Regions from separate parts of the Ammoniphilus soli genome, predicted to be linked through region 2. Evidence: a T-box and tRNA genes for the amino acid it is inferred to sense, from the RefSeq annotation. Region 2 holds a T-box; the other holds one or more tRNA genes.
The links. A T-box is a leader RNA that pairs with one kind of tRNA and senses whether it is charged. The one in region 2 lies ahead of serS (serine--tRNA ligase), so its partner is inferred to be a tRNA-Ser.
Positions count from the first base shown of each region.

Region 1: it has a tRNA-Ser gene. The T-box ahead of serS (serine--tRNA ligase) is inferred to sense a tRNA for this amino acid. The anticodon was not compared.

Region 1 covers NZ_JBEGDL010000013.1:55,217-70,651, reverse strand. The annotation lists gene ABLT31_RS22620 (DNA topology modulation protein) at 1-290, shown strand, start outside; partial or broken gene ABLT31_RS22615 (AraC family transcriptional regulator) at 633-725, shown strand; gene ABLT31_RS22610 (hypothetical protein) at 993-1,118, shown strand; gene ABLT31_RS22605 (Na-translocating system protein MpsC family protein) at 1,149-1,547, shown strand; gene ABLT31_RS22600 (hypothetical protein) at 1,663-1,833, shown strand; gene ABLT31_RS22595 (hypothetical protein) at 1,821-1,970, shown strand; gene ABLT31_RS22590 (ABC transporter substrate-binding protein) at 1,974-2,294, shown strand; partial or broken gene ABLT31_RS39040 (zinc-binding dehydrogenase) at 2,475-2,796, shown strand; gene ABLT31_RS22575 (MTH1187 family thiamine-binding protein) at 2,914-3,225, shown strand; gene ABLT31_RS22570 (TRAP transporter substrate-binding protein) at 3,724-4,782, shown strand; gene ABLT31_RS22565 (TRAP transporter small permease) at 4,867-5,427, shown strand; gene ABLT31_RS22560 (TRAP transporter large permease) at 5,427-6,704, shown strand; gene ABLT31_RS22555 (GntR family transcriptional regulator) at 6,786-7,493, shown strand; gene ABLT31_RS22550 (zinc-binding alcohol dehydrogenase family protein) at 7,664-8,680, shown strand; gene uxuA (mannonate dehydratase) at 8,717-9,796, shown strand; gene ABLT31_RS22540 (SDR family oxidoreductase) at 9,790-10,638, shown strand; gene ABLT31_RS22535 (2OG-Fe(II) oxygenase) at 10,998-11,654, opposite strand; gene ABLT31_RS22530 (hypothetical protein) at 12,243-12,482, shown strand; tRNA gene ABLT31_RS22525 (tRNA-Ala) at 12,674-12,749, opposite strand; tRNA gene ABLT31_RS22520 (tRNA-Val) at 12,977-13,053, opposite strand; tRNA gene ABLT31_RS22515 (tRNA-Gly) at 13,063-13,138, opposite strand; tRNA gene ABLT31_RS22510 (tRNA-Ser) at 13,140-13,228, opposite strand; tRNA gene ABLT31_RS22505 (tRNA-Asn) at 13,236-13,310, opposite strand; gene ABLT31_RS22500 (hypothetical protein) at 13,783-14,427, opposite strand; RNA gene ffs (signal recognition particle sRNA large type) at 15,163-15,427, shown strand.
Region 2 covers NZ_JBEGDL010000020.1:22,207-37,641, reverse strand. The annotation lists gene ABLT31_RS26725 (chromate transporter) at 1-122, shown strand, start outside; gene ABLT31_RS26720 (chromate transporter) at 141-674, shown strand; gene ABLT31_RS26715 (HAD family hydrolase) at 726-1,583, opposite strand; gene ABLT31_RS26710 (ABC transporter substrate-binding protein) at 1,680-2,978, opposite strand; gene ABLT31_RS26705 (carbohydrate ABC transporter permease) at 3,012-3,839, opposite strand; gene ABLT31_RS26700 (carbohydrate ABC transporter permease) at 3,859-4,731, opposite strand; gene ABLT31_RS26695 (ABC transporter ATP-binding protein) at 4,731-5,810, opposite strand; gene ABLT31_RS26690 (metallophosphoesterase family protein) at 5,830-6,669, opposite strand; gene ABLT31_RS26685 (sulfite oxidase) at 6,841-7,887, opposite strand; gene serS (serine--tRNA ligase) at 8,247-9,524, opposite strand; T-box leader at 9,584-9,754, opposite strand; gene pdxT (pyridoxal 5'-phosphate synthase glutaminase subunit PdxT) at 9,801-10,397, opposite strand; gene pdxS (pyridoxal 5'-phosphate synthase lyase subunit PdxS) at 10,400-11,284, opposite strand; gene ABLT31_RS26660 (D-alanyl-D-alanine carboxypeptidase family protein) at 11,387-12,688, opposite strand; gene guaB (IMP dehydrogenase) at 12,798-14,255, opposite strand; gene ABLT31_RS26650 (YaaC family protein) at 14,418-15,435, shown strand, end outside.

The sequences.
Region 1 (15,435 bases), on a different contig from region 2:
GACTTAATGCTGCCGATACAATAATTTTTCTAGATATATCGAGGATAATATGTGTTTTTAGAGTATTTAAAAGAATTCTTCAATATCGTAATAGAACAAGACCAGATATGAGTGAAGGTTGCGAGGAAAGATTTTCCTTTAAGTTTTTTAAATGGATTTGGGAATATCCAAAGACTAAGAGACCAAGCATTCTAGAAAGACTTGAACAATTGTTAAATGATAAAGAAGTTATTATCTTAAAATCCCCCAAAGAAGTTCACCGTTTCTTAAAAGAAGTGCAAAATAAATAAGGATCTATTCTTGTTGAGCTATTGGGATTCTATAGGGATGGAAGGCTGCTTAGGCGGTCTTTTCTTTTTGTATTGAGGTAAAGGAGTTTAGTTAAATATGTTTATTTTGAAAGCATTAGTCCAAATTTGAGGTGCTTAAATTGCAGATTAGGAAAGCAACTAAAGAAGATATAAAAGGTATATCACAAGTTTATGTTAATAGTTGGAGAACTACCTATCGTGGGCTAGTGCCAGATGAGTATTTAGCGGGATTATCGTATGAAATGGCAGAGAAAAGATGGATTGATTTTTTAGATAACGAAAACGAAGCTTTCATATCCATAAGAATAATTGATGTTGCGAATAAAGTATGGATACAGCTCACTGGACTCTTTTACCAGAGCTTTTCAAAGTTTGCATGGTGTAACGCCTTCAGAAGCCAGAAATAGTAGTCATCTTCAAGAATTTAAGAAGCAACAATTAGTCGATTTTGAAATAGAAGAACACTTAAATCATCCCTATTATTACGCAAATTTCAAATCGAGATAGGAAGAAGGCAGGAGAAAATATGTAGAGCTACTAAGTAGGTATGGATTAGCTAAGGAAAGATCCTGACAAGCATTCAATTTAAAAATATAATTTGTGTCAGATTCCCTCACATAAACGAAGAAAAGCCCTCCCGAAGCTTGTATAATAAAAGCATGAAAGACGAGGAGGGACGCCATGAAGACTTGGATGAAAATCGAGAAGAAAATAAAAAACGATATGGTGCGGGGGAATCGCTTTTTGATCACCACCTACAAAGTATTCGGCTTCCCGATTCATCGAGAAGTTGTCCGTTGGGACTAGTCCCGGACGGAAGGCGGAAGGAGTGATCCATTGAAGACCAGGATTTCGCCCGGTCAGTTCAAGCTGGAGATTCTGAAGCTGTACAACACGGTGAATCAAGAGATTTTCGGCATCGGTATCCGTTCCCAAAGAGTGGAGATCATGGAGGACAGGGTGTTCATCTATGCTACCCATAAGCGGATCCAGCCGCTGAAAGTCCTGGATGAATCGCAGCGCTTGCTGACACGCATACTGGATATTGCCATTATTGAAGAGAATAAGGCCATGCTTGCCGAGCGATTGGAGAAACATCTCCATCTCCCGGTCAAGGTAATTTTTAGGGACTATGACCCTCGCACAGAAGAAGCGCTGACGGTCATCGTCTTTATGGAAAACCTGGAGTCATGGGCCAACGAAGCAGGTAATAGGGTTTCGACCGAAGCTTTATGACCGCTTATCGACACAAAATCATTCTATTCTGTTGCAACGGTACAGAAGGGGGGTTGGTGGAGGTAGGCGTTTTTTTATTTGTCAAAAAATCTCTCAAAAAGAAAAGGGGAAACCCATGTATCAATCAGACACGACCACGGTTCATTCCGTACTGCTGGCTTTAGACCAAATCTACCAACGGAGAATGGTAAAGGATTGGAAGGAAATCACGGAAGGCAAGAATCCCTTCGTGGTGATGAAGGCGTCCCATATTCCGGGAAAAAGCCCATCGAAATGCCCGGGGTGATATTCGGAGAAGCAGGCAAGCCGGTTAAAAAGGCCGGGGTTTGCATGACGATGACGGAGTGTGTGATTGAGCTGGCTTCCGCCATGGAGCTGGATCGTTTTTTAGTTCCAGCCATTAACCAATACGAGGAGGTATAAATGATGAAGAAACATTGGATCAGAAATTGTTTAGTGGTATGCTTGACCCTGCTTGCCGTAACCGGCTGCGGTTCTTCCACTCCATCCTCAACCCCGGCCGAAGCCCCTCCAGCTCAGGAAGGGACCAGTGCCCCGCCGCCTTCCGAACCGGTTACGGTTCGCTTCTCCGAGGTGATCCGCTCCATCTTCTACGCACCGCAGTATGTGGCCATGGAAAAAGGATTTTTTGAAGAAGAAGGGCTAAAGGTGGACATGGTCACCTCGCAAGGCTCCGACAAGGGAGCAGCAGCGCTGCTGGCGGGAACGGCAGACATTTGGATTTAGTGTATTTAAAAAAAATGAAAATTAACTTAAAAATATAAGCCTTGTGCAGGAGTACATCCTTCATAGAATAACCTCCAATGCAATAATCTCTCGAAATAGAATAAAAATCTCTCGAACCTTGCGTTTAATCTCTCGAAAATTTCTCGAATGGCCATAGCTGACTAAAATATCTTTTAATTTTTCGCGGTACAGATTGCCAAAGCGTTCGGGGCTGAGGTAACTGGTGTGTGCAGTACGAGAAATTTAAACATTGTACGATCGATTGGTGCAGACTTTGTCATCGATTATATAAAGGAAGATTTTAAAAAAAGACGCAGCGTTATGACCTGATTCCATTTTACAAAGACCAAACCAAAAAGATCTCGTTTTTATGAAAGAACTTCTTGAAGCCGGCAAAGTAAAACCAGTTATTGATAGATGTTATAAGTTGAGTGAAGTTCCCGAAGCTATCAGGTATTTCGAAAAAGGACACGCTCAAGGAAAGGTTGTCATCACTGTGTAAAAGGCATCCATTTTCTTTTCCGGGTAATCATGAATTCATAGCTGAAAAAGTGGCAGCAATTTGTAATAATAAGGATGTGTATCAATTTGAGTAAAATAAAAATCGGAGGTCTTAATCATGGCTATAGTTGAAGTAACCATCCTGCCTTTGGGAACCGGCTCACCAAGTGTAAGCGAATATATAGCAGATGTACAGCGAATTTTAGAGTCTGTGGAAGAGCCTATAAAATATCAATTAACGCCGATGGCAACGATTATCGAGGGAGAACTAAATGATATCCTTTCCGTGGTGAAAAGAATGCATGAACATCCCTTCAACAAAGGGGCGCTGCGGGTAAATACGATCATTCGCATTGATGAACGAAGAGATAAAGCTTCCTCTATGGATCAAAAGATGAAGTCTATCCAGGAAAAACTAATTCAGCCCTGATAAGATAACATCCTAAATCTATATACCTCATTCTAAATTGTGAGCCAGTGGTTCAAGAAAAGTCCTTGTTGCTAATGCAATAAAGACTTTTTTTGTTTTTGCCAATACGACAATTTTCATTGATTAAGCAGACATAACATTTAATTTTTTTGATTAAATTTTTAAAAAATACTTGCATACAAGTGTCCTAGGATGATAGTATATCAATAGTTAAAGAAAAGGCATTATGAAATGAACCATGCTGATTTTCACCTCTGCAAGCGTTTTACCTTTACTTTTAGTAAAAAATGAAGAAATGACAATTCCCAAAAATAAGCTTGAGTGTTCAAGTTTTTTAAGGGAGTGGAAATAAGGGGGGTTAACACTCGCTGCTCAGTTATATGAGAAAACAGGGCGGGCCATGGGGAAACCAGTGATATAAAAATTAAAGCTTAATGCAATTACACTTTTAAATGTTGTAAGGGTTTGCAAAAAAACAAAAGCTATAGGAGGGTCATTATGAAAAGTAAAAAAATGTTTGGTATATTAAGCAGTGTAATTTTATCAACTTCCGTTCTTTTGGCAGGTTGCGGGGGTGGACAAGAATCAGCTCAACCGCAAAGTGGAGGAGCGGCTGAAAGCGCACCGAAAGCAGAAACTCATACGTTGAAGCTTGCAACCGTTTTTGGAACAGACCATCCGTTGAATGTAGCACTGCGCGAGAAGTTTAAGCCAATCGTCGAGGAAAAATCCGGAGGTACGCTGAAGGTTGACATTTACGATAATAATAAATTGGGCGCGGAAAAGGAAATATATGATGGCGTACGTAATGGGACAGTGGAAATGGCGGTTGTTTCTACGGTCATGGCGGGCGATGTAGAAAAAATGGCTGTCGGTGATTGGCCCTTTTTAATGAAAGATGTGGAGCATGCGAAAAAAGTGTTTACAGGACCAATCGGTGAGGAAATCGCAAAAGAATTAGAAAGCAAAGTAAACGTACAAGTCCTTGCTTGGAGTGCAAACGGTTTTAAAGCGTTCAGCAGCAATAGCCCCATCAAGAGCATGGAAGACTTTAAGGGATTGCGTCTAAGAATGCCTAATAACCCTACCTATATTAAAGTCGGTGAAGCCATGGGAGCGAATGTAACTCCGATGCCATTGAGTGAAGTGTTTACAGCTTTGGAGCAAAAAGTCGTGGATGGACAAGATAATGCCCTTGCTACAGTAAGAGCAAATGGGTTTTATGAAGTACAAAGTGATATTTTGGAATCCAACCACATCTTTAGTCCTCTAGAACATATTGTAAGCGATAAATTGTGGAAAAAGTTAACGCCAGATCAGCAAAAGATATTAGAAGATGCTGCAGTGGAAGCGGCTAATTATGAATGGGAGCTCTATGCCAAGAGTCTTGAAGAAGATAAAAAATTCCTTCAGGAAAAAGGCGTTCAATTCACAACACCGGACGACAAATTCAGAGCGGATATGGAAGCTGCTGTAAAACCGCTTTATGACGAAATCTACAGCAAGTATCCATGGGCAAAAGAAATGGTAGAAAAAATTAAAGCAGAAGCGAAGTAATGGTTTTGGTATTAAGGGGCCGACATGTGGCCCCTAAAGCATTGATGATGATCTTATTAATAAGGAATTAAAGGAGGGAATCGGATGAAGAGAATATCCAATTGGTTGAAGAATTCCCTAAATGTTCTAATGGCGTTTTCCTTGGCGTTTATGGCTCTTCTGGTTTTCGGAAATGTCGTATTGCGCTATGCGTTTAATTCGGGCATTACCTGGTCGGAAGAAATGGCGCGTTTTTTATTCATCTGGATGATTTTCCTCGGATCCATCGGAGCGCTGAAAGATAATGAACATCTTGGGGTGGATATGCTGGTCAAAAAACTTTCGCCCGGCTTGAAAAAACTAGCCTATGTGGTAAGCAATCTATTAGTTCTTTATATTTTATGGTTAGTATTGGATGGAAGCTGGAAAATGACCTTGCTAAACATGGATAGTACAGCACCTGCAACCGGATTGCCGCTGTCGTTCATTTATGGTATTGGCGTTGTCATGAGTGTAGCTATGGGTATCATCCTTATTTATAATCTTTACCGCGCTCTGTTTGAAAAAGGTGCGATTGATAAATTGACTCTCATGAAAGAGTCTGAAGAAGAGATGCTGGAAGCCTTTCATGACGAAAAACATGCTGTTTCAGGGGGTAGAAGGTAATGACATTGGTTGTATTTGTCGGTTCGCTAATGGCTGTTATGGCGCTTGGGATGCCGATCGCCTTTGCCCTGCTGTTCAGCGGCGTCACTTTGATGTTCTTTCTGGATATGTTTGATAGTCAAATCGTTGCTCAGAATCTCATTAATGGGGCGGATAACTTTCCGCTTATGGCCATTCCTTTCTTCATCCTTGCGGGTGAATTGATGAATGCCGGCGGGATTTCATCGAGAATCATCAATTTTGCCCTGGCGCTAGTCGGGCATATCCGCGGAGGATTGGGTTATGTAGCCATCATTGCAAGCGTCTTGTTTGCAGGGTTATCGGGTTCCGCAGTAGCCGACACGGCAGCGCTTGGAGCCATTTTGATCCCTATGATGGTAAAAGCCGGTTATGATAGGAACCGTTCCACCGGTCTGATTGCGGCTGGCGGAATTATCGCACCCATTATCCCTCCTAGTATTCCGATGATTATTTTTGGAGTGACAAGTGGAGTATCCATTTCCAAGCTCTTTATGGCGGGCATTGTACCCGGGCTCATGATCGCAGTAGGCCTGGCCACTGTTTGGTGGTGGGTTGTCCGAAAAGATGAAGTGGAAGTTTTTCCGCGCAAATCAGCAAAGGAAATGATTAAGGCTACACAACAAGCGGCTTGGGCCCTTCTCTTGCCTGCCATCATCATTTTGGGGCTTCGCGGAGGAGTCTTCACTCCAACGGAAGCAGCAGTGGTTGCCGCATTTTATGCCCTTTTCGTCGGTCTTTTCATTTATCGGGAATTAGCCATCAAGAATTTGTATCACGTTTTAGTCGCTTCAGCCAAAACAACCAGTGTAGTGATGTTCTTGGCGGCAGCAGCTATGGTATCCGCGTGGTTGATTACGGTAGCGAATATACCAGGGATGATAACGGATGTCCTCGGGCCTTTCATGGAAAACAAACTTCTGCTATTGATCCTCATTAATATTTTGGTTTTAATCGTCGGAACAGCCATGGATGTTACGCCAACGATTCTAATTCTTACACCGGTATTAATGCCTATAATTGATCAAGCGGGAATCGATCCAGTCTATTTTGGCGTTTTATTCATCCTGAACAACTGTATCGGTCTACTCACACCACCTGTAGGTACCGTATTGAACGTGGCTTGCGGGGTGGGCAAAATCGGGATGGAAGATATCATGAAGGGAATTTGGCCGTTTTTGCTCGTCGAAGTTATTATTTTATTCCTGCTGATCTTGTTCCCGTCGATTGTTACTGTTCCGCTTGGATGGTTGACATAAGAGGTTACATTGACATGTATACAAGTAAACAATTATATTTATAATAGTGAAAAATATCCCATTTAGCGAAGGAGATAAGCAATGGGTTTAAACCAAATTTCTTCACCCAATCGGAAAACTCTGGGAGAAGTGGCCTATAAGGCCATCCGGGATGAAATTATTTCCTTGCGTTTTGAGCCGGGGCAAATGATTTATGAGAATGAATTGGCTGCTTCTCTTGGGGTGAGCCGCACACCAATACGCGAAGCTTTTCTGATGCTTCTTAAAGATGAATTGATTGAAATATTGCCGCAACGTGGGGCACGCGTGGCCTATATCTCTTCAAAAAAAGTGGAAGAAGCGCGGTTTGTCCGGGAAAGCTTAGAAAAAAGTGCGTTTCGTGCGGTTGCTAGAAACTGGAATGAAAATGAAGAGAGATATAAAAAATTGCGAATCGAGACGATGCAATTGTTAGAAGATCAACATAAAGCTGCGGCCAAAGGAGAGTCCATTGAATTTTTGCATTTAGATGAAGCGTTTCACCATCTGATTCTTGAACAAATTGAAAATCACACGCTGCTTTCCGTCATATCTCAAATGAGGGGGCATCTCAATCGGATGCGCTATTTGGAATTGAAAGAAGCCCATGAGATGACTAAATTAATAGAACAGCACACGAGCATCTTTCATTCGATTACTTCGAATGATGAGCAAAAGACGGAAATGCTGTTGAGTCATCATTTGCAGCAGCTGAAGGATGAATTGCCAAGAATTATTCAAAAGTACTCTCATTATTTTAGCGCTCAATAATATGTTGATTTATTGTTGATTCTATACTTTTTGCGATCGGTCAGTGGTATAGAATCATATTTTTAATACTATCTTGTATACAAGTGTCCTAGTATTGGGTTGATGGTATACAAATGTTTTAGAGTAAAAGAAAACAAATAGAACTTTTGGACTTTAGGAGGGAGTACACTGTGCAAGCAGCTGTCATGACAAAACCATTTACGATTGAATTTCAAGAGGTGCCGCGTCCTGTGCCTGGGCCCCATGAGGTCTTGGTCCGCGTGAAGGCTTCAGGCATTTGTGGCAGTGACGTTCACTTTTATGATGGATCAAACCCTTATGCAAGATATCCGCAAATTTTTGGACACGAACTGGCGGGGGTTATAGAAGAAATAGGATCAAAAGTGACCACTAGAAAACCAGGGGAACGAGTGGTGGTTGAACCTGCCGTACCATGCGGCGAATGTTATCCATGCCGTATCGGCAAAACCAATGCTTGCGGAAATATCGGGATGATCGGTTCCGTCCGTGCCGGCGGTTTTGCGGATTTCCTTGTTGTTCCGGAAAATCATGTTCATGGGATGCCGGATGACATGAGTTTTGAAGTAGGTTCCCTTTGTGAGCCTTTTACGATTGGAGCGCAAGCGATGGATCGGGCTGATCTGCAGCCCGGCCAAACGGTTACCATTATAGGGATGGGGCCTATAGGATTGACGATCCTTACCCAAATCAAGAAGAAATATGATGTGAAGGTGTTTGCCGTTGATCTGGTTAAGGAACGACTTGAATTGGCTCAAAAATTTGGAGCGGACGTTTTGGTTAATCCGAAAGAACGGGATACCATTGAGGCTATTCAGGATTTGACGAATGGCGAAGGCTCGAATGTGGTGATTGAATCAGCAGGCATTCCCTTAACGATTGAACAAACCATTCACCTAGTCAGTCCCGGAGGGCGTATCGTGATCGTCGGATTGACAGGGAAGGACGTAACGTTTCCCGGACAGCTATTAACAAAGAAAGATGTGGAAATTCATGGAACACGACATAGTGTAAATAAATTTCCGGAAGTCATTCAATTTCTTCATTCAAACCCGGATGTAGCAAAAGCTTTTATTACCCAGATCATGCCGTTTGGGCAAATCGAAAAAGCTCTTCAAACGGCTAAAAATTTCCCGAATGAAGTAACCAAAATTGTTTTGGAATATTAATAGAAGCTTTAATTTTTCTTATGGAGGTACCAAGCGATGAAAATGGTATTTAGATGGTTTGGCGAAGGAAATGATCGCATTCCGCTTGATCATATTAAACATATTCCTGGCGTAGAGGGGATTGTCTGGGCTCTTCATGATGTTCCGGCAGGGGAAGAGTGGCCTATGGAGAAAATCATTGAGGTCAAAAATCTGGCGGATAAGCATGGATTCCACATCGATGTCGTGGAAAGCGTGAATGTGCACGAAGATATCAAGCTGGGGCTGCCAACGAGAGATAAATATATCGACAACTACAAGAGAACGATTGAAAAGCTGGCAAAGGTCGGCGTAAAGGTGATTTGCTACAATTTTATGCCTGTCTTTGATTGGATTCGAACCGATTTATTCAAAAAATTGGAAGATGGATCGACTGCGCTTTTCTATGAAAAAGCAAAGATTGAAAATATGGATCCGATCGAGCTGGTTCGAAAAATTGCAGACAATCCCGAGTTTACCATGCCCGGATGGGAGCCGGAGAGATTAAAGCATCTTACTGATCTTTTCGGAGCATATAAGAATGTAACGGAAGAAGATTTATGGAATCACTTGCAATATTTCTTAGAGCAGATAATCCCAGTAGCTGAGGCAAACGATATTAAAATGGCCATCCATCCGGATGATCCGCCTTGGTCGGTTTTCGGTTTGCCAAGAATCATGACAAGCCAAGAGAATATTAGGAGATTCCTGAAACTCGTAGACAATCCATACAATGGCGTAACGCTTTGCAGCGGTTCTTTAGGCGCCAATCCCAATAACAATGTAGCGGAGATGGTAAGAGAATTCGCCGATCGAATTCCTTTTGCCCATATTCGCAATGTAAGGGTCTATGAAAATGGCGATTTTATCGAAACCTCCCATAGAACAACCGATGGCTCCGTTGATATCGTTGAGATCGTCAAAGCTTACCATGACAATGGGTTTACCGGTTATGCCAGACCGGATCACGGAAGACATATCTGGGATGAGGAATGCCGGCCAGGCTATGGACTTTATGACCGAGCTATGGGAATTATGTACTTATGGGGCATTTGGGATGCATTGGAAAGAGCTAAGAAGGAGGACAGGACATGCTAGGAATCAATGAAAACCTGAAAGGCAAAGTAGCAGTCATCACGGGCGGAGGCGGAGTCCTTTGCAGTGCTATGGCTAAAGAGCTGGGCAGACAGGGAGTCAAGGTAGCCATTCTTAACCGAACGGCAGAAAAGGGAGAAAAGGTAGCAGAAGAAATCAGGCAATCAGGCGGTGAAGCGCTGGCCGTTTCCTGCAACGTGCTAGAAGCAGAAAGTGTAAAGGGTGCAGAAGAAATGATTTTCAATGCGTTTGGAGCTTGTGACATTTTGATCAACGGAGCGGGAGGAAACCATCCGAACGGTGTGACTACGAATGAAACCTTGAAGATCGAAGATCTTGAGAATAAAGAAATCAAGACATTTTTTGATTTGAGTGTGGAAGGATTTGGTCATGTATTTAACTTGAATATTCTTGGGACACTCATCCCCACTCAAGTATTCACCAAAAGGATGATCAACAAAAAGGGAGCCATTGTCATCAATATGTCATCCATGAGCGCTCCAAGCCCAATGACGAAAGTTCCAGCCTATAGTGCTGCTAAAGCAGGAATAGACAATTTCACACAATGGTTAGCCGTTCACATGGCTGAAGTGGGGATCAGAGTCAATGCGATAGCACCGGGATTCTTCTTGACAGAACAAAACAGAAATCTATTAAAGAACGAAGACGGTTCTTTAACAGAAAGATCTAATAAAATCATTTCTCATACTCCGATGAGAAGGTTCGGGCATCCTGATGATCTCCTGGGAACCTTGTTGTGGTTAGCGGATGAGAATATGTCAGGTTTTGTAACCGGAGTTACCATTCCGGTTGATGGCGGCTTCATGGCTTATTCCGGAGTTTAATTAGGATTGATATGGAGGATTGGGACGAAAAGTACCCATTCCTTTTTTGTGTTTAACAACCAAAAGGATGCTATGTCGTTATACCATGCTCTTATATTGTGAGGGGCGTTTGTTGGTCAATTGGAAGATGTGGTGTGAAAAGAATTCATGACCATTGGCAAGATTGTAGTTAGAAAAGTTTTAGATCAAAGTAAGGGATAGACTATCTATCCCTTTTTATTTGTTATGGCAACTCGAGATGTAGTGAGCGATCAATCAAAACCCGAAAAACTCGGTGGTAATACTAAAATGAGTGCATAGGCTGATGTTTATACGCGAAATTTAACTTGCAGTTTACGTGACTTATTCCCCAAGCCTTTTTATGCAAATCTTTGTCTTCTCATCCATTGTGTTGCAGCCCACTTTTCCCCATTTATAACGGGTGCGCCACCATGAAAAGTTAAATCATTTAAATTCTGATCCTGATAGAAGTATTCGAAATACACCGCCATACCTTTATGTGGAGATACGGAAAAATTAAGTTTTGGAAAAAAAGTTGCTCCACCATGCTCTACATCATTTAGGTACATGACGAGTGTGCTGATTCTAGGATTATTTCCTGTTTTATTTGTTAATGAGAAAAAATCAAAATGAGCTTTATACTCTTGACCCATTTGATAATTAAGAATTTGCAGCCCTTCTCCATGTTCAATAGGTATATTCATGATAAAGGATATTCTTTTTTCAATTCTAGTAATCAGGTCATTTTCACCTTCTTGAAAAAACATACTACTACTTGTTCTTATTTCATTTACATCACGTGACGCACCAATTTTTGAACGCTCCATTTTCTCTTTTGACATTCTAATGAGCTCATCACATTCTTCGGCACTTAAAACATTACCTAAAATGACGATGAGTGGTTCATCTATTCTAGCAATGATGTTAATCTCTCTATCTTCTGTTTTTATTTTATTTCCAATGTGATTAAAGATGGTTTGTTCTTTAATCGTTAACTCGCTAGCATCTCCGCTCATGACTGGATTTGGCGAATCGCAGTGCTCCAACGCGGCAGAAATCGCTACTTTTTCATCTGTAAAATTTGTAAGTTTCTTTTTCATATATCACCTCAAAATTAAGAATTATAACTAAGATGTTGATGCATCAACTTCCTTAACCATTTGAGCATATGCTCTTTTAAATTGCTTTCAAAATTCAATTTGGTAATTTAAAAATAAGGGAAAGAATCGGATCGCTGATGAAGCTACCTTTTTTCCAATTCGAATGGGGAGGAATAAAGCAAAGAAGAATAAGTCACTTGTGCAGCCTAATGATAAGATTTTATCAGAGCATGAAAGATACGTAAATTGGGTAATTGAAATTATTTTTATAACGTGCATATCAATATAAAAAAACCTATTCATTACGACTAGTTGGAATAATGAATAAGAATGTTACTCCCACGGGTAAGATAGATTTCTCCATTTAGGTGATGCAATGCCTTTTTTGTGATTATCGGGACGTTTTATGTCCTTAGATACAATTTTATGTCCCTATATGGTAAAATAAAATATAATATAACAACATTTTAAGAAGAAGATTTCAATATTATTGGTTTCGTTTTTATGAAAGATATCCTGGATAAACAAGCTTATCGATTGAAGGAGGGCAAGATCTTGAATTATATTCATGAAATCGTTCTAAACCAAACAGGAAATCATGCATTCGTTATTGATATTGATCAAAATCAATGGTTTTGTCGTTACGTTCGTCAGCCTGAGCAGGGTGTGGAGAATTACCTTCTTGAGGTATTCCTGTTTTTTATCCATGATCGTTGGCGTTATTTTGACTGTGATGCAGCGTAATCCAAAACATCGCAATCTTTTTAGGTCATTACCTAATTCTAATTTGTGAGCTGGAGTTCAAAAAAGTCTTTGTTGCTAATGCAATAAAGACTTTTTTGTTTTTGATTAGACAAGGAAAACGTTGTGACAAAAAGAGGTAAATCCAATAGTAAAAAGCCGCCTAAAGAATTAGGCGGCTTTAATCGTATGTATGGTGGAGCAAAGCGGGATCGAACCGCTGACCTCTACACTGCCAGTGTAGCGCTCTCCCAGCTGAGCTAATGCCCCAATAAGTGGCACACGGAATAACTACGTGTGGCTGCTTCCTTCCGGACCTGACCCGTTCGGTAAGCATTCCGTTGCCGGTGGCAATCACTGGATTGGTTACCAAGATTGCCATAATATGTGCACCCTTCGGGTACAACGATCTCATTTCATCGAAGAAGCTGTTTCGACGTAGTGGTAATGAGTACAGATGGTGCCCTCTCCGAGGACAACGATATAATTCCAGCATATGGTGGACGATGACGGATTCGAACCGCCGACCTCTACGATGTCAACGTAGCGCTCTAACCAACTGAGCTAATCGTCCTTATTAATTTGGAGCGGACGACGAGACTCGAACTCGCGACCCCAACCTTGGCAAGGTTGTGCTCTACCAACTGAGCTACGTCCGCATGGCGGAGGAAGTAGGATTCGAACCCACGTGAGCTTGCACTCTAACGGTTTTCAAGACCGCCCCGTTATGACCACTTCGGTATTCCTCCATGATATTGGCTCCTCAGGACGGACTCGAACCGCCAGCCTACCGGTTAACAGCCGGTTGCTCCACCATTGAGCTACTGAGGAATGTTGTACTTGCTGACAAAAAAGATTATATAAGATTATGGTGTTAAAATCAAACGTGATTTTTTGGTATGAATGTAAATGAAAAATAAAAATGTAGATTTCTATGGAGAGGGTGAGCAATCGACACCTGTAGATACAAGAGCGTAATGGCAACGGCAGCATAGTAGAGCGACCATAATATGGTGTGGCTTCTTGGAAGGAGTGTAAGTTTCCCTTTGCCCCCATGGAATCGCTTGAGTTATATCCGCGCTTTTTGATTTCATGTAATCCATTTTTTCCCTTTGCTTTATCTTTTGGCTTTCTCAGGCGAGTAGGCAAATAGCAGATCCGTAATGGGCAGTCATTTCATAATAGGTGTGGTTGAGAATGGGGTCGTAGCGATCTGCCTTCTTGACCCCGGATTTTGATTACCCTGACTTCAGTTGTTTGAGGGTTAAGATAGTTATAGCACGAATTATTAAACACGGACTTTCTAAAAATTACGGTTTTGGAAATTTTGCGTAGTTTGGTATTGATTGTTCGTTTGTCCAATCCCATAATAGTCAGGCGTTAGGGTACCGTAACTATTTAGTTGATTAAAAGAAGCAGGTAAAGTTTGGCCGTTTGGATTCATTATCCTTTGTCCACTAATGTTATTAAAAGTCGGGTTGATTCTTGCTGGGTGAATGTTTTGACTAAATTGACTTTGAGCAGAAAATTGATTTTGCCCATAGCCTTGCTGTGGGATTGGATGGGACATTTGATTCTTTTGGCTTTTTGTCTGTTGCATTTGTCCGTTGCCATGTTGACTGTAAAACTGGGACATTGAAGTGTTTTGTTGACTTATATTTGGATTGGTTTTGTACTGTTGAACGCTATGGTTCAAAAGCGGTGTCGCTTTTTGAATAAAATCAGTTAGTTGCTGGTTCATCACTCGAAGTTGGTGTTGAGATTCTTCAAATAATTGCTGAATTTGTTGTATTAAATCATTAGGGTTGAAGGTATTGCTTGTTTGTTGATGTAAGGAATCTATTATTTCATTTAATTGGGATCTGATCACCCCAATTTCACGTGACATTTCTTCTTGTACTATTTTCTTTGCTTCTTTATCTACTTCCTGACGGGTTTGCTTATTCATTCATCTTGCTCCTTTTTTGTTATATGACTTTATTAGCATGAGCAAAATCCTTTTAAATATCCCTATCGATGTGCATAAAAAAACAGGATTGGTATTCAATCTTACATCATCATTATTTGGCATTTATATGTATCATCAGATATTATCAGCAAAGTCAATAGTTAAGGAGCCGTAATGAAATCGGCTCCTCTTTTTGTTCCTGAAATTCAATTATTACAAACCCACTGTCCATAATCGGATTGTGGGGCTGTTTCAATATTATTCCTGCAACCCGGCAGGATCATCTCCCGGATCACCTCAACATCCATTCCATTGACCGCAATTGATACACTTCCATTTGCCCCAGCTCCATATTAGATGGAATCCGCATATGGGACATTCTGGTGTTTCTTTTTCCATAAAGACCTCCACTTCAAATATATGTGTTCAGGATACGAAAATAAATCCGGACTGTCTAGAGGCGCGATAATAGATTTGATGGAGTAGGCAAGGGTATTCTGCTAACAGAGCGTTTAACGGAAGATAATCCAACGAATTGTGTCAATATTCAAAACTCCATTTCAGGATTAAACTATTAAGATATAGGACATCCTAACCCCCTCTAACCATAGTCTACAAAACTCTTCCCAAACTGGGATCGCGGAAAGGTCAACCTGCGGAAACCCACCTGCGAGAGCGCGGGTTGAAAAAACAAATGGAGAAACGGCATCTGTGGGACTCAATTAACAATACATACCGTGCTAGATGGGGAGTTGGCGGTGCCCTGTAACCCGCAATCCGCCTTAGCGGGGTTGAATTCCCATCTGCGGTGCGAATATGTGAGGTCTGCCTTGTGCAGGTAGTGTTGAGAATTGGGTCCAACGCAATGGAAGCCCATGAATCTGGTCAGGTCCGGAAGGAAGCAGCCATAAGTGGAGTCTTCGATGTGCCGGTGGAGCGCCTGATTTGAGCTAACCGCATAAGTAACGCTCGGATGTTCGTATCCAGGATGGGTGCACGGTGATTTAT
Region 2 (15,435 bases):
CGGTTCATCCTATGTTAGTAATTCTGATCGGAGCACTTGCAGGAATCGTGTTAGCAAAAAGGAAGGCACCAGCCAAGTATAAGGAAACAGACTTAGATTACTTCATGGGAGCCGGAATTTAAAGAAGGGAAGAAAAACCAATGTTATGGTGGGAGCTATTTATATCGTTTTTTAAAATTGGTTTTATTTCTTTCGGCGGTGGATATGCAATGATCCCCATTATCGAATACGAGGTTCGAAAGCATGATTGGATGACCCCTCAGCAATTTACAGACGTTATCGCCATTGCCGGGATGTCACCAGGTCCAATCGCTGCCAACAGCGTTACATTTATCGGCTATAAGATTGCAGGAATGCCTGGTGCCATCCTTTCTATTCTAGCCATTTCACTTCCTTCACTGATTACCGTCCTGCTTGTTGCTGTAGTTTTTCATAAGATTCAACACCATCCCTATTTTCAGTCCTCCTTTTATATCCTACGACCAGTCATTACCGGGCTGATTGCCTTTGCTGCTATTCGATTTGCTATTAATAATGGTATCATCAGCTGGTCTCTTGACATCGCTGGAATCCTTATCATGATAGGCGCTTTAGTCATCCTCCTGTTTACAAAGCTTCATCCAGCTCTATTAATCGTCATATCAGGTATTGCTGGAATAGCATTCTACTATTAATAGGAAAAAAGAGCTGCGATAAATCGCAACTCTTTTTTCCCATACCCGTGATTATTTTACAATCTCCCATTCCTTGTTTTTCTGCAGCTCTCTTAATAGCCCTGTTAATTCATTAATGGTTCGAAGTCTACTATCCCAAGCCTCCTGTTCCATACTTTCATAAGGTGAGATCCAGACCGTTCTTCCACCTAACTTCTTAACGGGATATAAATCATTCCACGGGTTGTCCCCTATCGATAATACCTGATTGGGCTGCAATCCTGTTTCCTCAAGAATTGATTTCATCCGAGAAGCTATTCCGTGCGGTTTTTTTCCATCATAGAAAACCTGATCAAATAAAGCGTCTATTCCTAAGTAGCTAACGCATTCCACCCCATTATAGTGATCCGTATTCGTAATGAGAATTTTCCTTTGAACTCTTGTCAATTCATTAATGGCCATCATCAATTGATCATCTCGCATAATGCCATTTTCTGAGGAGATCATATCTTTTCGAACCTTTTCAAATGCCTCTCTTAATCTTCCATCCGATAGGTTTAAACGTCTAGACAAAATTGCCACTACTCCCCACGCATCACCGGCATAAAGGCAATCATTCCAAAAGTTTGGATCTGTATTGGCAAGATGAATTAATTTTTTTAGATCCGCTTCCTGGCCATCCCATGTTTGAGCAGATTGAATGTTGTCCTTGACTACGTGGAATGCGATTTCATGGCGATGATGATAAAGATGTCCTAATTTAAAAGGATGAGCATGCTGAAGAATGCGTTTAGCTTCAGCTATTACGTTATCTAACTCTTCTTCCTTTTCGGATTCTCTCAATAAGTGGCCTAAGTAACGCTTATAAAAATCATGATCTTGATATAATGTACCATCCAAATCAAAAATGATAACTTCTATTTCCCTCATCCATTTCACTTGTTTACCCCCCCCCTGAAAGAAAGGCTTCCATTTCTTAGTACCAGGTAGCTAATACTAAGAATAGAAGCGCTTATCGTTCGTTATCTATTTGCTTAACAATTCATCTGCTTTTCTTGCTGCTTCCGCAATGGCAGCTTCCGGTGCTACCGAACGGTCTAGAATTGCCCGTTTAATTTCATCTTGAATGATTGTCCCAATTTCCGGGTAAACAGTCTCCATGGGACGAGGACCTGCATACTCGAGTTGATCGACGGCTACTTTAAATTGAGGCTTTTCTGCGTACAATTTCTTCATCTCTTCGCTTTCAACGGCAGACTTACGGCTTGGCAAATATCCCGTAAAACTACTAGCATAGATGGTTTGTTCTTTTTCCGTCATCCATTTGATAAACTTCCAAGCCGCTTCTTTCTTTTCCTCCGAAAGGCCCGCTACAATTACCATGTTCGCTCCACCAGTCGGTACGCCATAAGTGGTATTTGCAGGCATAAAGGTCGTATTCAATTCAAAGTTTCCTTCTTTTGCGATCTCTAGAATTTTCGTTAAATCAGCAGTTGAGCTAAAGTACATGCCTGATTTTTGGTTTGCAAAATCCTGTCTGGATAAAGGACTCGCATCATCACCCGTAGGGATTTTAAGGATGCCCTCATCCACCATCTTGATCCAAAGCTTCACCGGATCGACTCCAGCGGCGTTGTTAAAAGCAGCAGTCTTTCCATCCTCAGAGATCATCTTTCCTCCGCTGGATTTTACAAACCCTTCATAAAACCAGATACCAACTGGCATGGTCATGCCTACTCGCTCCCCTGGAACCGTCATTTTTCTGGCATACTCCTCCCATTCCTTCCAGTTCTTTGGACCTGCCGGGTCTAGACCAACCTCCTTGGCCATGGTTGCATTTAAATATAACAGCGGTGTACTGCGCAGATAAGGAAGGCCATGAAGCTTACCATCAATATAGGAATTTCCCATGAGTCCAGGAATAAAATCATCTATGTCCACTTGGTCCCTTTGAACAAACGGCGTTAAATCTTCTGTCATGCCATTTCTCGCAAATACTCCCATAGAGGCAATCTCATTAAGGGTAACGGCAGGAGGATTTCCCGCTGCAAAAGCCGCTTGTGTCTTAGCATGTAGTTCTTCGTAATTTCCCTGGAAACTCGCTTTCACATGAACCTCATCCTGTGATTCATTAAACATCTTTACTAGGTTCTCATTATTTTCCCCGATTTTATCGCCAAAGGCATACCAGTACTCGATTTCCACTGGCTTTTTATCCCCTTGCGCAACTGGTTGTCCGCTAGCCGTTTCCTCCTGGCTTAGCCCGCATCCCGCTAATGTCAGCATTAATGTGGCTTCTAATGTCAATTTGATAAGCTTTTTCATGTTTTCTCTCCCCATTCTCTATTCTCTCAATCCTTACTTCACACCCGTATAAACGAAAGCCTTAATAATCTGTTTTTGTGCAAAAAAGAAGACAATTAGGATTGGGACAACTAAAATCATGTTCCCTGCCATTAATATGTTCCAAGAAACTCCGCCCTCTACTTTCATGATTTTAGCTATCCCAATGGGTAAGGTTCGGGCTTCATCCGATGTGGTCATGACCAGGGGCCAAAAATAATCATTCCAGTGAGCAATAAAGCTAAATAGTCCGAAAGTGATGAGCGTAGGCATAGCCATAGGAACCATGATTTTATAAATGATCTTCCATTCATTCGCTTGATCTAATCTTGCAGCTTCAAGCAGTTCTTCCGGTACCTGCATAAAAGCTTGCCGCAGCAGAAAGATACCAAAGGCACTGGTGGCAAAAGGAAGAATTAAAGCGAATAGCGTATTAATTAATTTCCAAGAGCTCAATTGCAAAAAGACCGGCAAAAAAATCAATTGGGCGGGGATCATTAATGCGACCATGGTCAAAGAAAAGAAAAGTTTATCCCCTTTAAATCGATATCTGGCAAAGGCATACGCTGCAGGTATAATCGTTAATAATTGCAGGATGAGGATACCGATAGAAACTATGACACTATTCATAATGAAGTGCAAAAAAGGGCCGGAGTTCCAAGCTTGAGCAAAGTTTTCCCACATCCATTCTTTCGGCAGCCATTTAGGCGGAAAGGTGATAGTCTCTGGCAACGTCTTAACGGAAGTGGAGATCATCCATAAAAAAGGAACAGCAAAAACGGCAATCATAAGGATGATCCCAATGAGGTTTACCCCTTTTAACACCTTGTGGGTGAAGGTCATCGTCTTCACACCTTTCTACTTATCGATAATGTACTTTTTTCGCTACGAGTCTAAAGTAAATGACAGTCAAAATAGAAATCACAACTAAAAGAATAACCCCTGCAGCCGATGCATAACCGATTTTAAAGAAACGAAAACCATTTTCATAAATAAAATAAACGAGGGTATTCGTTGAATTGATCGGTCCACCCTTGGTCATGATATCAATGGTTTCAAATACCTGGAAGGAATTGATCATATTGATAATGATTAAGAAAAAGAGCGTTGGCGAAAGCATAGGCAATGTAAGTTTATAAAACGTAGTAAACCGTTTGGATTGATCAAGCTCAGCCGCCTCATAAATATCCTTAGGAATGCTCTGCAGACCCGCAATAAAAACCAAAGCGTTAAACCCTACCCCTTTCCAGACGGCTACCAGGACTAGTGATAAAAGGGCAGTGTTGGGGTGAGAGATCCATTCCAACCCAGGCAGACCGAAGAATCCTAACACCCAATTTAACAAGCCGTAACTTGGCTCCATGAGCCACAGCCACAGCATCGCGACGGAGACCAGCGAAATAATATGGGGGCTAAATATGGCAGCTTGTACAAACCCGTATAAGGCACCGGGCCGATTTAGGCGAATGGCTAGCATTAAAGAAAGCGTAATACTGAATAATACCGTTAAAATGGTATAGATAAATGAATTTTTGAGAACTTCCAGAAACCCTTGATCTTGGAATAATTGGATATAGTTTTGAAATCCGACGAACTGTTTCGTCGGACTTACAAAATTCCACTCAAACAAGCTTAAGTAAATCATGTAAAAGATAGGATATATAAAAAACATCATAAAAACGATCATGGCAGGAGTAATCATCATATAGGGACGCATCCGTGTCCAGAAAGACATTAGAAAACTCCCCCTGCAACCAGTTCACGCTCTATCTTTTCCTTCCCTACCTCTATTACTACTCGCTCTCCCTTTTCATCAAAAAAATATAAATCGGAATAAGGAATAAATACTTGTACCTGCTGAGAGAGTTCAATGGGTCGTAAAAAGCTTTTGACATAAAATTGGCCTGCTCGAGATTGAATCTGATAGATTGTTTCTGATCCCAAGGTTTCTCTCGTCAGGATTTCCCCTGAAATTAAAAGCCCTTCTGTTTTCTTCCCTTGAACCATTACCGCTCTTTCAGGCCTAAAACCAACAAAGGCAATGTCTGGGTGGGTTATTTTTAGTCCGTCTAGGTCATTACGTTCTACTATATTCATCGCAGGTGTACCTATAAACTGAGCAGAAAACAAATTCGCTGGGTTATGGTACACATGAAGGGGGGTATCCATCTGTTGGACTACTCCGCGGTCCATGATGATAATTTCATCTCCCATGGACATAGCTTCCACCTGATCATGCGTCACATAGACAAAGGTGGTACCCAATCGCTTGTGGAGCTGGATCAATTCTGTTCTCATTTGGTTTCTTAGCTTGGCATCAAGATTGGATAAAGGCTCATCCATTAAAAATACTTTCGGGCTTTTTACCATGGCGCGAGCCAACGCTACTCTTTGCCTCTGACCCCCGGAAAGCATCTGGGGCTTTTTATTCAAATAGGGAGTTAAACCGACGATTTCTGAAATATCATTTACAAGCTTGGCTCTTTCTTCTCTCGGCACTTTTCGGTTTTTCAAACCGAATTCAATGTTTTCCTTCACAGTCATTGTCGGATAAAGCGCATAGTTTTGAAAAACCATGGCTATATCCCTTTTTCCTGGGAGAACATGATTCATGCATTGATCACCAATCCATATCTCGCCACTGGTTTGTGTCTCAAGACCAGCAATCATTCGTAAAGTGGTTGATTTACCACATCCTGAAGGGCCGACCAAGACGGTAAAAGAACCGTCTTTAATCGTTAAGTTTAGGTTTTTGACAGCAGCTTCACCGTTTTCATATTTTTTTTCGATATTTTTCAATACGATCTCGGCCATTTTCTATCACGTCCTTTTCTTATTTGACAGCACGAGCAGGGACGGATACGGTATAAACCTGATCGAAGGAACGGCCCTTGCATTCCACGGTATGGTTAAAATAAGGCATTGGGTTATATACTTTCGGTGCATGCTGCAATAGCTCAGAATTTTCTACTTCTATTAGATGAATCTTAATCTCGTCTTGTTTAAGCTCTACCATGCGGAAACAAGGATGATCGAGACACGCGGCGGTTTGCACAAAATGCCATTGGTTCTCATTTACGATGGAATGAACATGATTATGCCCATTAAAGTAAAGGCCTGCACCAGTCTTTTTTCCAAGAATGCTCCTCATGTCAATCGAGGGGTGGATCGATAGCTTATCCATATGGGATCTTGCCGTGGTATCATATACGGGATGATGGGCGAAGATGAGCAAAGGCTTATCCTCAGATTCTTGAACTTGCTGTTCTAGCCAGCTTAATTGTTCGGCATCTATTGTTCCGCCCCAATCTTTCCAATCCATTTCCCTAGTCGTATCTAGAAAAACAAGATGAGCCTCTTCGGTCTTCACTGCATGATAGCGTTTTTGGCCCGTTATGGAGAAAACATTGGTTTTAGGCTGTAAATATACATCATGATTGCCTAATACATGATAAAAAGAACGTTCACTGTTGTTAATATGGCGAAATACATACTCTAGTTCTTCAGTGTGCCCTTGGTTCGTCAAGTCACCCAAGGAGATATGATAATCCGCTTCGATGTTCAGGAACTCACCAAGGAAGCCGGCAAAAAACTTTTCACGAGCGTCCAATACTTCTTCACCTACCTGTTGAAGGTATGGATAATGCAAGTCACCCATTAATAATATTTTCATCGATACTCTCTCCTCTCCTAGATCCCTGTAAAACAGGGTGTGAATTATCTATCTATTTGTGTATCACTATACAGAATAATCATTAATTTACTTCCATATTTTTGTAGAGGTTAAATAAACTTTATTTAAGTTTCGTTAAATAACGATGAAGAACATTAACAGAACTATATACTATTCCACTTTCACCTTTACTTCAGCTACTGCATTATATCCATAACCCTTACGGTTCCAAAATGGTTGTACCGGTTGAACTCTACCCTGGGTATCCTGTGCCCTTGATTGAATAACATATTCCCCTTTTTTATTCACTTCCCACGTATATGACCAAAGGGTCCAGGCATAAGGCTGAGCGGAACTATAAACCAACTCCGCTGCATCCCAGCTCCTCCCACCATCTACGCTAACTTCTACTTTTTGAATGCTTCCTAAACCGGTCCAAGCTAACCCCTTGATTTCGCGGATTCCTTCATCAAGCACTTGGAGAGGGAGCGGTTGTTGAATAATGGAGTTTACATTTGTTACTGTCACAGGTATTTTCCCGGTATCCCTCTGCGGATCGGGATAATACTGATAATCGATTATTTGAAAAGGACCTTGGTATTCATGATCAATCACCATGATGCGCTTTAGCCATTTGACCGAAGCCATAGCATACCATTGGGGAACAATTAAACGGTAAGGATAGCCATGAATATAGGGAATCGGCTTTCCATTCAATTCATAGGCAATGATCGTATCAGGATGTAACGCTTTGCTTAATGGAAGGCTTCGGCCATAGAAAAAGGTGCCATCCATATCTTTTTGTTTTCCAAAATCATATCCTTCAAATACGACTTCTTTTGCGGATGCATGAAGGCCGGTTTGGGTTAAGAGATAGGCTAAGGGTACGCCCTTCCATGTCCCTTGACTGACTGCACCTTTCTCCCATTGTTCACCATAAACTTGGGGCCTGAAAAGCGATCTTTGGTTTCCTGCACACTCTAACGATACCGTTATGGTTTTCGATGGCATTCTAATCAAATCTTGATAAGAAAACATCTTAGGCTGTTGGACATGCCCTAAGATCGGAAGGAAATAGCTACTCTCGGATAATCTGGGATATCCAAAATGGTTCCGCCGATAAAAAAGAGACTCTTCGGTCTGCCATTCCTGTAAGAATTCGATCGGAGTCTCCTGGTTTTCAGGATATAAGCTCCTCGTGATCAAATATGGTCTCATGAGCCCCTCCCCTTTTCTCTAAGTCACTTGTATTAAATATATTGGGAGGAGGTTGGCCAGATGATCAGTAATCTTTTTGTGATGAGAGGAGATTTGAGATTGTCGATTAACATATACCTGAAGTCATTATGAGATCGGTAGCTAAGAAAACGTTAACATTCTTAAAAATGACAAATAGCAGGAGAAATTCCTGCTATTTGGGCTTTTCAATGCTATTTTTAAAGATGCTTCAAACTGTCGATATACTAATACCTGATCATTTTAAATCTAGGTGATAACAGGAGAATCATCCTTCATGACCAGTTTCACTCACCAGACTCACCGACCAATGAGGGGAGCCTGACCTATCAAACCAAGCTCTATTTCGCGATTCTCTCTTTGCCACCCATATATGGACGAAGCACTTCCGGTATTAATACACTTCCGTCTTCCTGTTGGTAATTTTCTAAGATAGCAGCAACAGTTCGGCCAACGGCTAAACCGGATCCATTTAATGTATGGACAAACTCCGGCTTTCCTTTCGCTTCGCGGCGGAAACGGATATTAGCGCGGCGGGCTTGAAAGTCTTCGCAATTACTGCAAGATGAAATTTCCCGATACGTATTATAGCTTGGCAACCATACTTCTAAATCATAGGTCTTTGCGGACGAAAAGCCCATATCCCCCGTGCACAAGCTAAGCAGGCGATATGGAAGTCCTAGCAGTTGTAGGACTTTCTCAGCATTGGCAGTCATTTTTTCTAGCTCTTCATAGGAATCCTCCGGTCTAGAGAATTTCAAAAGCTCCACTTTATTAAACTGATGCTGGCGAATTAATCCTCTTGTATCTCTTCCTGCCGATCCCGCTTCTGAACGGAAACAAGCACTATAAGCGGTATAATAGATTGGCAATTGTTCATTGGCTAAAATCTCTTCCCGGTGATAATTGGTCACTGGAACTTCCGCAGTAGGAATTAGAAAATAGTCTGTGCCTTGCACCTTAAATGCATCATCTTCAAATTTCGGAAGCTGTCCAGTTCCAGTCATACTAGCCCGATTAACCATTTGTGGTGGCATCATTTCAACATATCCATGCTGATCCACATGCAGGTCTAGCATAAATTGAATTAATGCCCTTTCCAAACGGGAACCTAACCCTTTATAGAAAACAAAGCGGCTACCGGTTACTTTCGCTGCTGCTTCAAAATCAAGGATACCTAGTTCAGAAGCGATATCCCAGTGGGCTTTCGGCTCAAACAAAAACTCCTTCGGTTCTCCCCAATGACGGACAGGAACATTATCCTCTTCGGAAGCTCCAACAGGTACACTCTCGTGCGGGATATTCGGTATCGTAAGTAATATTTGATCTAATTCTTCTTCCACGTTGCGAATCTCTTCATCAAACTCTTTAATCTTATCGCCAACACCTTTCATTTCCGTGATCAGGTCATCAGCATTTTCCTTATTCCGCTTCTTTTTGGCGATTTCTTCAGATACTGTATTTCTTTTGTTCTTTAAAGCCTCACTTTCTACAAGCAGCGATCTTCTCTTCTCATCCAATTCCGTAAATTGATTTAATCCCGGAAAATCTCCTCCTCGATTGGCTAAAGCAAGTTTCACTCCTTCTAAATCCGCTCGAAGACGTTTAATATCTAACATAATTCATCCTCCTATCTAAAAAATAAAAAATAAAAAATAAAAAAATCCCGTCCCTAAAATTTAGGGACGAGATTTAACCCGCGTTGCCACCCTAGTTGGCTAGTCGAAATAGCCCACTCTTTACTTGCCATTTGCTCAGGGATGGATTCATCATTCAACTTGTCGGTTTGCACCACCCACCGACTCTCTGCAGAAGTTTACCTGATTACTATTCCCATCATTGCTCACGTATTTACTTATGGAATAAATGTACTATATTTTTACAGTACCTGCAAATTATTGTACAGTGGCTGGATTTCCTTGATATTTCTCAACTAACTCTAAGAAATAACGGTGGATCCGCTCATCATCTGTTAACTCTGGGTGGAAAGAGTTTACCATCAAATGACCTTGCTGTGCTGCTACTACCTGGCCATTGTGAACGGACAAAACTTCAACGTCTTGACCCACTTCAAGAATGAGGGGAGCACGAATAAAAACGGCACGGAAGTCCTCCGCTACTCCTTTAACCTCTAAGTCCACCTCAAAGCTTTCCCGCTGACGGCCAAAGGCATTACGCTGTACTTTTATATCCATATAGCCTAAGTGATTCCAATCCTGTCCCTCTATTTCCCCAGCTAGAATAATCATTCCGGCACAGGTTCCAAATAAAGGTTTCTTTTGCATATGGAATTGCTTTAGCGCAACATCAAAACCGTATTGCTTAATTAATTTCCCGATGGTCGTACTCTCGCCGCCAGGAATAATCAAGCCATCAATGTCATCCAGTTGCGATACTTTTTTAACGGCTACCGCTTCAGCGCCGGCCTTCTCCAACAGGCGCATATGTTCAGCAACAGCCCCTTGAAGAGCTAAAACTCCTACTTTTCTCATACTTACCAACCGCGTTCAGCCATACGCTCGTTTTTCAACAACGTGGAAATTTCGATTCCTTTCATGGCTGTTCCTAGATTCTTAGAAAGTTGCCCAATCAAAGCATAATCTTCATAATGAGTGGTTGCTTCTACGATTGCTTTCGCAAAACGCTCAGGATTATCGGACTTAAAGATCCCAGAACCAACGAATACACCATCAGATCCTAAATGCATCATCAAAGCCGCATCAGCTGGAGTTGCTACTCCACCTGCAGCAAAGTTAACGACTGGAAGCTTTCCGTTCTTATGGATGTACTCCAACAATTCATAAGGAGCTCCTAAGTTTTTCGCTTCTGCCATTAATTCATCGTAAGACATGCTTTGAACCTTACGGATTTGGCTTTGCATGGTGCGTTGGTGACGAACCGCTTCAACAATATTACCTGTTCCTGGCTCACCTTTTGTACGGATCATGGATGCCCCTTCTCCGATGCGGCGAAGAGCTTCTCCTAAGTCACGCGCTCCACAAACGAATGGTACTGTGAAGTCCTTTTTATTTAAGTGGAATACTTCATCCGCAGGAGTCAGTACTTCACTCTCATCAATGTAGTCTACTCCAAGAGCTTCTAATACCTTAGCTTCCACAAAATGTCCAATACGGGCTTTTGCCATTACTGGAATAGAAACAGCAGCCATTACTTCTTCTACAATAGTTGGATCAGCCATACGGGCTACTCCGCCTGCTGCACGAATGTCAGCTGGAACTCTTTCCAATGCCATAACCGCAACAGCACCTGCTGCTTCAGCAATTTTCGCTTGTTCAGCATTGATAACGTCCATAATGACGCCACCCTTTTGCATTTCAGCCATACCGCGTTTGACTAGAGAAGTACCGGTTTCGATCATAATTATCCCCCTACCATATATCCATTAGAATTATTTATCAAATTAATCATTTACTTATTTTACATAATGCGAGTCAAAATGACAACATTCCCCATAGAGATACTAGAACATCCCAGTAATGCTGTCGAAAAGACCTGCTACAAAGCTTTTAATTGCCCGGAAGAATAAACGGATCCAACCAGCCTCTTCCACTTCTTCCTTAGCAACTAAAGGAACCATATTCTGTTCCTTGTCTACAGGGCGCAAATATTCGTTTAGATCTTCACCAGAATACTCAACGCTAACTTTTCCTATAGATTGCCCTTTTTCTACAGGGGCTATTACTTCTTGTGTCGTAACAACCGGTTTATAATTCTTCTCATCATCGATTCGGACAGGAACAATAAGATCCCGTTCAGGAACGGCTACTGCTTCTAATTCTTTCCCTTTTTTTACTTCAACGGTTTCAAAGCCTTCGATCTCTTTATCTTTGTTGACAATGGCTTGCATCTTAAAGTTATTAAACCCGTGAGTCATTAGCTTTTTGGTTTCGGCAAAACGCTTGGCTTCCGTTTCAGCCCCCATGACTACAGTAATAATTCTCATGCCGTTTCGTTCTGCTGTTCCGGTAAAGCAATATTTTGCCGCATTGGTATGACCGGTCTTCAAACCGTCTACCCCTTCAAACCCATAAACCAAGCTCGGAAGCATAAAGTTCCAGTTATCCATTCGAACCTTTTGCGGAGAGTCTTCTCCTCTAAAGAACTTGCGTGGGATCGATGAAATCTGTAAGGCTTCCGGATGCTTGGTGATAATTTCCCGAGCAAGAATCGCCGAGTCTTTGGCGGTCATCAGATTGTCGCCTTCCACACTTGGGGCATACTGTCCCAACTCACTTGCAGGAAATCCCGAGCTGGTAACGAAGTGAGAGTTTTCCATGCCAAGCTCGGCAGCCTTTTGATTCATCAAGCTAACAAAATTCTCTTCTGTTCCGGAAATATGCTCCGCTAACATTACAGTTGCATCATTAGCTGAGTAAATCGCCATCGCTTCATACAATTCTCTAACCGTTCTTATTTCTCCTAACCCCAAGTAAACGCGTGACCCGCCATATGTCCCCATCCAATGTCCATACTCAGACGTTGTCACCTTATCATCCCAAGAAATCTTCCCGCTTTTAATGGCTTCTAGGGTAAGAAGCTCTGTCATCATTTTCGTCATACTGGCAGGAGGCAGAGCCTCATTTTCATTCATCTTGTACAGGACACGACCCGTACTGGCTTCCACCATGATCGCTGATTTCACTTCTAGATTAATTCCAACCGGAGCGGCCTCCGTTTGATTCCCGAAAGGCAAAACAAGCGTAAATAATAAGGCTAACGTCAAAATTGATGCTAATTGTCTTTTGATAGTTCTGTATTTCAACCTTTTCTCCCTCCTTATGTAGTACAAACCAATATCCATTGTACCACAGGAGAAGTTAAGATTTTAAGAAAAAATAAAAGCCGAGGGTTTCCCCGGCTTAAGACCTTTCCTACATCGAATAATTCGGTGCTTCTTTTGTAATCTGTACATCATGAGGATGACTTTCAATAAGTCCTGCGCCTGTTATGCGGACAAACTTGCCGTTTTCATGCAACTCATGCAAGTTTTTTGTTCCGCAATATCCCATTCCTGCACGAAGGCCTCCCACCAGCTGGAAAATGATATCAGCAACCGGACCCTTATAAGCTACTCGCCCTTCAATGCCTTCCGGTACCAGCTTCTTTTCATTTTCTTGGAAGTATCGATCCTTGCTTCCTTCCTTCATGGCTCCTAAAGAACCCATGCCTCGATAAACCTTAAAGCGTCTTCCTTGATAAATTTCGGACTCTCCTGGGCTTTCCTCACAGCCTGCAAACAAGCTGCCCAGCATCACCGCACTAGCACCTGCTCCAATGGCTTTTGCAATATCCCCAGAGTACTTAATTCCGCCGTCAGCGATAATCGGAATGCCATTTTTTCTAGCCACCGTGGCGCAGTCATACACGGCAGTAATTTGAGGGACCCCTATTCCCGCTACTACACGGGTTGTACAGATAGATCCTGGTCCAATTCCCACTTTTATTACAGAAGCCCCGGCATCAATGAGATCTTGAGTTGCTTCACCTGTTGCTACGTTACCAGCTACAATGGTCAAGTCTGGATACATTCCTCTAAGTTCACGGACACTATCCAATACCCCTTTGGAGTGGCCATGAGCCGTATCCACCACTAAGCAGTCAGCTCCCGCTGCTATCAATGCTTCCGCTCGTTCAAATAAGTCTTTAGACACGCCAACCGCTGCCCCAACCAACAAACGACCTTGTTTATCCTTAGCTGCATTAGGGAATTGAATAGCCTTCTCGATATCCTTAATGGTAATAAGCCCTTTAAGGATGTTGGTATCATCGACTAGAGGCAACTTTTCAATCTTGTGCTTCTGTAAGATGCTTTCCGCTTCTTTTAACGTGGTTCCCACTGGCGCCGTTACGAGGTTTTCTCTCGTCATGACTTCGGAAATGGAAATCGAGTAGTCATGGACAAAACGAAGATCTCGATTGGTTAGAATTCCTACTAAGTGATTCCCTTCGTCCACAATCGGTACTCCTGAAATCCGATATTTCGCCATAATTTCTTCCGCTCGATACACTTGCTCTTCTGGTCTTAGGGAAAAAGGATTGGATATTACTCCACTTTCCGAGCGTTTCACCCGATCGACTTCTTCAGCTTGTTGGGCTATGCTCATATTTTTATGAATGATCCCTATTCCACCCTGCCTGGCCATGGCTACGGCCATAGCAGATTCTGTTACAGTGTCCATACCAGCACTAATGATTGGCACGTTTAATCGGACATTCTCGCTCAGTTGGATGGCTACATCCACATCACGGGGCAGGATTTCTGATTTGGCAGGTACCAACAACACATCATCAAAGGTTAATCCTTCTTTAGCAAATTTGTTTTCCCACACTTGTTTTCCCTTCCCTTCACCGTATAAAATTTTTCCCTATTTCATCATTGCAAAAGATATTAGACGTAGTGTATCAAAATCCATATTTTACTGTCAAGAATCCCCTTATATTGTTCGTTTTTTAAAGTAAACTATAAGGAAACAAACCTCTTTAGTTCTAACATGCTAACCATTACCGAATATTACAGAAGATTGGTGATGCTTGTGGACTGCATTCATCGCATAGCATGCGAAAATCCAAACGAAAAAATGTGGAGTATGTTCGTTTACTTTGAGAGCGAGCCCCATGTAAAGCGTTTTTTAGAAAAGACCTACCAGGCTAATCAAGGGCAGGATGCATCACGCTTTGCCTTTCAAAATACTCATAAGTTTATTTACTACATCAAGCAAGGAAAAGAATATTACAACGCTGCATCTACCAGCAATATCTTGGTTAAACCATTGCTGATTTACTACGGTATGGTAAGCCTATTAAAAGCTGTCATCATATCCTCAGACCCGGGTTACCCCGCTCATACGCGGGTTTTACAGCACGGTATTACCAGCCGCAAGTTAAAAAAACTTGACTATAGCTTCTCTGAAGATGAAGTCAAAGTCCAAAAAGAAGGATTGTTTCCTATGGTGGCCAGCTATTTGAATTCGGATCACATCGTAGGGCAGAAATTTAAGATCAAAGATCTCCTTTCACTCATCCCAGAATTGAGGGAAAGCTATGAGAAATCTTATGAGGAAACCACTTTGATACCCTTACATATATCAAGGCATATTGATTTCTCATCGCCTGTCACTACTTTTTATCTCCCTGAACATATTTTGGATAAATACCATCTAACTTATGAAAGCTTTATCCATTTTCTGAATCGCCATAATCAAGGACAAGCTCGCTTTGTTCCCCATTCCCTTGAGGCTCCAAAGGGAATCATCCGGATCAGCTGGGAGCACCCGCAGGATATTCACGTTTCGGAGTCCCCTTCAGGCTTTGAAAATCATCTGTTTATCCAGGACTATAAGGGAAATCATCATTTCCTTTTAAGTGATAAGCCCGAATTATTTATTCCAGAGATGTTGTCTCACTACATGCTAATGTATATCTTAGGCATGCTTTGTCGTTATGAAACCGAACTATGGGGAGAAATTATCTTTTCCTTTACATCAGGAGAGATGTTCATCATCAACGAAT